Regions from separate parts of the Heliorestis convoluta genome, predicted to be linked through region 2. Evidence: riboswitches for the same ligand, from Rfam matches in the RefSeq annotation. Region 2 holds a riboswitch; the other holds the start of a gene.
The links. Region 2 has a riboswitch for lysine ahead of lysA (diaminopimelate decarboxylase). Riboswitches for the same ligand answer to the same signal wherever they lie in the genome.
Positions count from the first base shown of each region.

Region 1 (4,139 bases), 1.1 Mb from region 2:
TGCTGATGGCATTAAGACAGGGACGACTCGAGCGGCAGGAGCTTGTCTTGTTGCCTCGGCAACCAAAGAAGATCGACATTTAATCGCTGTGGTCCTACACTCGGACGATCGAGTTGGCGACACCATGCGTTTATTTGAATACGGTTTTGCCTTAGAAGCAGGAAAATAGTTTTGGAGACGAGAAGAGAACAAATTACCATTTATAAATTCCCTTTATAAGAGTCATCCCAATTATCAAGGAGGCCACAAACGAATGGTTTGCAAAGAAATATTTCCCAATGGAGTTCGCGTCGTTGCAGAAGCGATTCCGCATGTCCGTTCAGTGTCGATTGGTCTATGGGTTGCCACAGGCTCTCGAGATGAAGAGCCTGCTGTTGCTGGCGTTTCTCATTTTCTAGAACACCTATTGTTTAAAGGTACAGAAAAAAGAAGTGCCAAAGAACTAGCAGAAGTTCTTGAGGCTGTAGGTGGGCAGTTAAACGCCTTCACTTCCAAAGAATATACTTGTTACCATGCCAAGGTCCTTGATGAACATTTTGATCTAGCTCTTGATGTTTTGACAGATATGTTTTTTAATTCACGCTTTGATGAAGAAGATATCGAGCGAGAACGACGAGTCGTCCTAGAAGAAATCAAAATGTATGAAGATTCGCCTGATGAAGTCGTTCATGAGCTATTATCACAAACCATGTGGCCTACCAATTCGCTGGGCAAACCGATCCTAGGTACCTATTCATCCATAGAAAATCTGAACCGCTCTATGATTGTCGATCACTTTACCCAGGAATATAGAACCGATCGAGTTGTTATATCAGTGGCTGGCTGCATCGATCCGGAGCAAGTCATTCAAAAAGTCAAAGGCTACTTTGAGACAATGGATTCAATCAGTTCGAATATCGATCATACTCGTAAAGTACCAACAACAGAAACAACAATAGCCTTTGAACAAAAAGATGTGGAACAAGTTCAACTTTGCATCGGAGCGCCTGGACTATCACACAATGATAAAAATATTTATGCCCTCCATGTTTTGAATAACGTTCTTGGTGGGGGCGCTTCATCTCGTCTATTCCAAGAAATTCGGGAAAATCGTGGTCTTGCCTATTCCGTTTTTTCCTATCATTCATCTTTTTCGGACGCCGGTATCTTTAGTATCTATGCTGGAACGAGTCCGAAGTACCTGCAAGAAGTCTTAGAGATTTCATTCCAGGAAATGGTTCGAATGAAAACGGAAGGGATTACCGATCAAGAACTGAAGAGAGTACAAGATCAGATTAAAGGCAATATGTACCTCGGCTTAGAAAGTGTTAATTCTAGAATGACGCGATTGGGACGTTCAGAAATTCTTTATAACCGCTATGTAACACCAGAAGAAGTTATTGAGAAGATTTATCAAGTCACCAAAGACGATGTGTTACAATTAGCACAAAGTCTATGGAAAAAAGATCAGATAGCGCTGGCCATTGTAGGTTCTCAAAAGCCAGAAATTGATATAGAAAAAATCAAAGAAGAAAAAGGACTATAGAGGCACTGGAACAAATTTGAACTGGAGCGATATAATGGAACGAGATGAAGAAGTCATAACTGCTGATCGATTGGCTCATATCTTTGCTTTACAAGCCGCATTCGATGCTGAGGTTATTCAGAAGCGAGGGCTAGAACAAATCACCCGAGAAGAATGGCTACAAAAAGAGACCCTAGCTATGATCTCAGAACTATCAGAGCTCCTTGATGAAGTGAACTTTAAGTGGTGGAAAAATGCAAAACCTATTGATGAGGATGCAATTAAGGAAGAACTGGTTGATATAATGCATTTTTTTGTAAGCATGTGTCTAAAAGCAGGTTTTACCCCAGAGGAATTATACGAAAGATATAAGAAAAAGAATCAAGAAAACTTTGATCGTCAAGCTGGTTTATCGAAGAAAGAAGGCTATTCGTTCTAAACAGTGCTCTTCCTTGTATAGTATTACTATAAGGGACGAGAGGGAGAGATGAATATGCGTCTAAGTGATCTAGTCGGCAAAGAGATTGTCAATATTACTTCAGGCGCTAGACTTGGGACAGTCGGGGACTCTGATTTGGTCATTGACGAAGTAACAGGTGAAATTGATGCAATTATTTTACCAGCCCGCAATAGCCTTGTAGGATTCTGGACAGATCGACAACATCTGCTTATACCGTGGGATTCCATTGTGAAAATTGGAGCAGAAGTGGTTATTGTGGAACTTGACGATACATATCCTAATTACACCAGAAGATTTCCCTTTTAGCGTTGACGCTGACAATATAACATGGTAGTATCAAAGTCAACAAAGTTATATTTTTTGTACCTCATCCCAGTGGAGAGTTAGAGGCGCGGTTGATCATGAGTACTGCAAGTGAGTTTTGACGGAAAACGATGAACTTGTAGAAAAGGGACAGCCGCCGAAGTCTGAAGAGAACCGTTTATTTTCAGGCTGGGGCTGGGCAGAAGATGCCTAGCACTGCCACCAGTGCTTTTTTGGTGGAGAGCTGCTTTTTACGTACGGGTCGGTGGAAATTAGTACCCATCTTCTTTGATAATGGGGGCGACCGCTGAACTCCTTGCGGTCGCTTTTTTGCATTCTTTTTTAGAGGTGAAGATAATTATGTCCAAGAAAATTCGAGTCTTAGTCAATGGCGCTCGCGGAAGGATGGGAAAGGAAGTTGTAAGAGCTGTCCTATCTGATCCAGCCTTACAGCTTGTCGGCACCGTGGATCCTGCCGGTACAGAAGAAGATGCTGCTGTTATAGCAGGGCTGCCTCCTTGCGGCATTTTATTAACAGGAGATCTAGCTACCACTCTTGAAGCGACAAAGCCTGAGGTTATGGTAGACTTTACAGTGCCTCAATCAGTGATGGAAAACATTCACATTGCTTTACAACATAAAGTCTCGCCTGTTGTAGGAACTACAGGCTTGAGTGAAAAAGATTTGCAAGAGATTAAAGAATGGACAGCACGCTATGAAACGAGTTGCTTGATTGCGCCAAACTTTGCAATTGGCGCTCTCCTTATGATGCGCTTTGCATGCGAAGCTTCTCGTTTCTTCCCTCATGTAGAAATTATGGAATATCATCATGATCAGAAGCTAGATGCACCATCTGGTACAGCAATCAAAACAGCAGAAGCAATCCAAGAAGAACGACAAAAAATTAAGCAGGGTCACCCTGATGAAGAAGAAATTATCGTAGGTTCAAGGGGCGGTGAATACGAAGGCATGCGTATTCATAGCATCCGCCTTCCAGGTCTAGTGGCACACCAAGAAGTTCTTTTTGGTGGTCTCGGTCAGACATTGACGATTCGCCATGACTCCATCACAAGAGAATCTTTTATGCCCGGTGTTCTGGCAGCTGTGCATCGCATACGAAAAACTGAAGGTCTTGTTTATGGATTAGATAAGTTGATCTTTTAAGAATAGAACAAATGTAACGACAAAGCTAAAACCTGTTCACCTCTTATGAACTTTCCTCATAGTATGTGATGAGTTTTTATTGCACCGCTGTGAGGAGGTCAGAGGCATCATGTCAGACCTACAGGGAATTTCATTGGCTGTTGTCGGGGGTGACAAAAGAGACCAGATTCTAATACAGCGCCTCATTGAACTGGGCGCTAAAATCAATGTTATTGGATTACCTGTCGATGACTGCGAACAAATATCTATTAAAAACCATCTATCCCACGCTCTTACCAATGCAGCAGCTCTTCTTTTGCCAATGCCAGGCATTGATCCACAAGGAAAAGTATACGCACCCCTTTATGATAAAAAACTCTATCTTAATGATGAGGAGCTTCAAACACTACCGACAGGTGCACCCATTTTTGTTGGCGTAGCTCGACCCAAACTGCGACAAATGGCAGAAAAAAGAGGAGCACCAATCATTGAAGTTGCTGAAATGGATGAATTTGCAATTCTTAACTCCGTGCCTTCTGCAGAAGGGGCCATACAAATGGCCATGGAAGGATTGCCAATAACAATCCATGGCAGTCATTCTGTCATCATAGGATTTGGAAGATTGGCTGTAACACTGACCCGTATGCTCATGGGACTCGGGTCAAAAGTAACGGTCGTAGCTAGAGATCCTGTGGCTAGAGCACGAGTCTGGGAAATGGGGGCACAACC
Region 1 is NZ_CP045875.1:2,044,027-2,048,165, forward strand. Features, by position in the region: gene FTV88_RS09805 (D-alanyl-D-alanine carboxypeptidase family protein) at 1-169, shown strand, start outside; gene FTV88_RS09810 (M16 family metallopeptidase) at 254-1,525, shown strand; gene FTV88_RS09815 (dUTPase) at 1,560-1,943, shown strand; gene FTV88_RS09820 (YlmC/YmxH family sporulation protein) at 1,992-2,270, shown strand; lysine riboswitch at 2,341-2,522, shown strand; gene dapB (4-hydroxy-tetrahydrodipicolinate reductase) at 2,628-3,431, shown strand; gene dpsA (dipicolinate synthase subunit DpsA) at 3,541-4,139, shown strand, end outside.
Region 1: another riboswitch for lysine. It lies ahead of dapB (4-hydroxy-tetrahydrodipicolinate reductase); the one in region 2 lies ahead of lysA (diaminopimelate decarboxylase).

Region 2 (4,139 bases):
TTAAAGAGGGACCTGCTAAGAGCAACGCCAAAGCGGGACCTTTGCCCATGCCGCTTCCTAGGAGACCTTGTAAGATAGGCACTTCTGTCAGTGTGGCAAAGTACATAAAAGCACCAAGAAAAGCAGCCAAGAAGTTGGCACTGAGAGAGTTGCCACCTACAAGAGCACTCACGTATTCTGCAGGTATGATACCACTATCTGTGCCAGGTCGGCCCATGAGAAAGCCTGCAACGAGAACACCGATTAAGAGCAACGGGAAGATCTGTTTGGTAAACGACCAAGTTGATCCCACCCACTCTTTTCGTTCTTCTTGGGTAAACCAGCGTTTCAACAGTATAGCCAATAGAATCAACAATGAGACAGTAAGAGGCCATTTTATGGTATAGACAAAGTAGAAAAAACCTCCATCTTCCGGTGGTCTTCCCCAAGAAGCTGTAATTAAGAGTAAAATCATAGTACCAAAGTAGACGATATATTGCCAGAGGCTCCGTCGATCTTCTTCTGCAGGTATATGGAAGGAAGCAACTTCTTTTTCTTTTTCCTCTTTCAAAAAGATAAGGTGCATCAGAAGACCAATAACAATGGAAAAAACAATCGCTCCAATGGCTCGAGCAACACCTAATTCCCAACCTAACACTTTTGCTGTTAGTATAATAGCGAGCACATTAATGGCCGGTCCCGAGAACAAGAAAGCCGTTGCTGGTCCAATACCTGCGCCACGCATATAGATGCCAGCAAAAAGTGGCAAGACGGTGCAAGAACAGACGGCCAAGATAGTACCTGAGACAGATGCTACAGCATAAGATAAAACTTTATTGGCAGCAGCACCAAAATACTTGAGCACCGCTGCTTGAGATACGAAAATGGCAATGGCACCGGCTATAAAGAAAGCCGGGATCAAGCACGTTAAGACATGCTCTCTTGCATAATCTTGTAACATATAAAAAGCTTCTATCAAGGCACCTTGTACTCTGGCACTATCTAGAGGAATATAAAAGGCAGCCAAAAAAATCAAGAGCATGAGTAGAAATTTGTTGCGCTCTTTCATCAGAAAAAACCTCCTGAAAAAGCATGGCCAAAAATAGAGATAAGGAACAATCTCAACATTATATAATTATATTCTTATATATGTTATATCACTTTACCATAGGGAAGATCAAGAAAAAAATGCGGTACCAGCTCAAAAAGCTGGGTACCGCATTTTAGTTTCGATAATCGATAGCCCTATATAACCATGCTTAGGACAACCTTTTACTCTCTCTCTTCGACTGTTTCAGCGACGGTTTCGGTAGCTTGATCCTCTGTTTGTTTTCTTAATTGTTCCATAGCCAACTCATAAAATTTTTCTGACATCTTCCGTCACCCCTTTCACGTAGTCTCACGAGTATGTTAATAAGATTGCTTCCGTGGTTATAGGATATTCATTCGATACCCTTATCTTTGTAGATAAGGTGGAATCCGATCATTGCGAATGAGATCATCTAAGGATTCTCTTTCTACAACGACTGCAGACTGTCCATCGCGAACAAAGACGACAGCAGGACGTCCAATGCGATTATAGTTCATAGACATGGTGTAGTTGTAAGCACCTGTGCTTGATACAGCGAGAATATCGCCACTTTCTGCTTTTGGTAAGCTTACATCCCAGATTAACATGTCTCCAGATTCACAACATTTTCCTGTAATTGAAACAACTTCTTCAGCTGCTTGCTCTGCTTTGTTGGCAATCATGGCTTCGTAGCGGGAGCCGTAAAGAGCAGGACGAGGGTTGTCGTTCATACCGCCGTCTACAGCGACATACTTGCGAACGCCATGAATTTCTTTGACAGACCCAATGGTGTATAAAGTCGTTCCAGTAGGACCGGCAATGGAGCGTCCAGGTTCGACGACCACTTTCGGAATGGTCAATCCTCTTTTTTCAGCTTCCCCTTGTACAGCACCAAGAACGGTTCTTGCATAGTCGTTAATATCGGCTGGTTCGTCCGATTCTGTGTAACGAATGCCAAAGCCACCGCCAAGATTCAAGATGGAAGTAACAGCACCAGTCTTTTGGTGAATCTCTTCAATAAAGTTCATCATAACTTCCGCAGCGTAGCGGAATGATTCTAGTTCGAAAATCTGAGAGCCAATATGACAATGAAGTCCATCGTAGATAAGATTGTTACATTCTACAACGGCTTGAATTGCTTCCATGGCTTGACCTGTAGGGAGAGGAAAGCCAAATTTGGAGTCAATTTGACCTGTTCGAATAAACTCGTGGGTATGGCATTCAATGCCTGGCGTAATGCGCAAAAGCACCTTCACCGTTCTGCCTGCTCGCCCAGCAATGTTGTTAAGTCGTTCCATCTCATAGTGATTGTCAAGCACAATGTGGCCAATGCCATATTCTATAGCTTGTTGAAGTTCTGCGTCTGTCTTGTTGTTGCCATGAAAGTATACTTTCTCCATGGGGAAGCCTGCTCTGCGAGCCGTATAAAGCTCACCACCAGATACAACATCCAGTCCAAGACCTTCCTCTTCAATGACTCGACACATGGCCAGGTTCATGAAAGCTTTAGAGGCATAGATGACTTCGCCATTTCCTGATGCACTAAAAGCCTGATAGTAGGCTCGACAGTTATCACGAAGAAAAGTCTCATCCATTACATAAAGTGGACTTCCATGTTTTTGTACCAATTCAACAGTGTCGCATCCACCTATGGATAAATGCCCTTTTTCGTTAATCATCGCTGTACCTTGAAGTTTCATGATTCCTCGCCCCTTATCTGTATAGCCCATTCTAGTTGTGATCCATTGTAACCCATATCTCGAAAAGTACACAAAAAAGCCGCCGAGCGTTCTCGGCGACTTATTACGTCAACACGAAAAATGCCCTCTCTACTCCCTAGTAAGATAGTGCTCCACCACAATAAGAGCGCCTTAGAAAATCAAGGTGGGAATGCTCCGTGGTGACAGTCCTGCAGCTATTCACTGCAGACCCAGCTGGGACTTGTGCAATCGTCTCAGCTTCGGCGGTTGAACCCTTTCAATTCAATGCATCGTCCATGCCTTTGGACCTTCTTGAATCTACTCTTGAACTACCGCGCCTCTACCTCAACTCCTTCGAGATGAGGCATACCCTATGCTGTTGTTACTGGTACATAAATTGTAGCACCTCTATAGTTTGCTGTCAACAACTCTAGAGCATCCATTTTAAGTTTATGTCAAAGAATTAAGAAAGGATACTACTTTTCAATTAAATAAGACCAGTAGCGAAAAGGCATATAACTTCGTTGTTGTTTCAGATTCTTTCTCTCTGTAATAGTAACATTGTTGAAATAATCTTTCCACAGTGCTTGATACTCTTTTTCTTCCGGCGCAAGACTGATGACTTGCTCTCTATTAAGATCTGTTAGAATCCACTCTTTTTGATTATAAAGAGCCGCCATCGATCTTTTCTTATCATGAATAATCCAATTCTGATCAGCCAGTCGTCTTGTAAAGTGTGGCGCTAGCAATCCAAGAATATTGTGATCTGTTTCCATAGGTCCATAGTAGATATCATCACGTAATAAACGAAATCGCAATAAGCCTAGCATGCGATGTCTCTCTTTAGCCACTTTGCCGCTCAATTGATGAATTGTCCAGACCGGATCGACAAGATAGCGATCTACATCAGGACCGACTTTCCAACCGAGACGAAGATATTGATAGATAAATAGCTCTGCTCCTTTTGCTTCCGATAGAAAAGCATAGGCACTATGACGAAAGGCCTGAGAGGAAATTTTATTCTGAATCGATTGCACTACTTTTTCTGCTTTTTCTGGATCTGTCTCAATGGTCACAGAAGATGCAAAAAGTGACGCCGTGTAGACAGACGCAAGCGAGTGAATCTCTTCTGGTTCCTCACGACGATAATAGGCTTCATAAATGGAAGTAAGAAGTCCCTCGAAGGAACCATCATATAGATAAATAACCATCTTACTGATACGGTATTGGATCTTGTAGACCTAGATTATGAAAAGCTTGTCGACGATTTATACAACTCGCACAAACCCCACAGGCGGGACTTTCTCCTGCGTAGCATGTATGGGTTAGATGAAGGGGGCAATCTAAGCGTAAGGCGATTTGTAAAATCTCTTCTTTCTTTAAATAAAGCA
Region 2 is NZ_CP045875.1:3,161,576-3,165,714, reverse strand. Features, by position in the region: gene FTV88_RS15230 (permease) at 1-1,048, opposite strand, end outside; gene lysA (diaminopimelate decarboxylase) at 1,435-2,748, opposite strand; lysine riboswitch at 2,886-3,099, opposite strand; gene FTV88_RS15220 (TIGR03915 family putative DNA repair protein) at 3,225-3,959, opposite strand; gene queC (7-cyano-7-deazaguanine synthase QueC) at 3,961-4,139, opposite strand, start outside.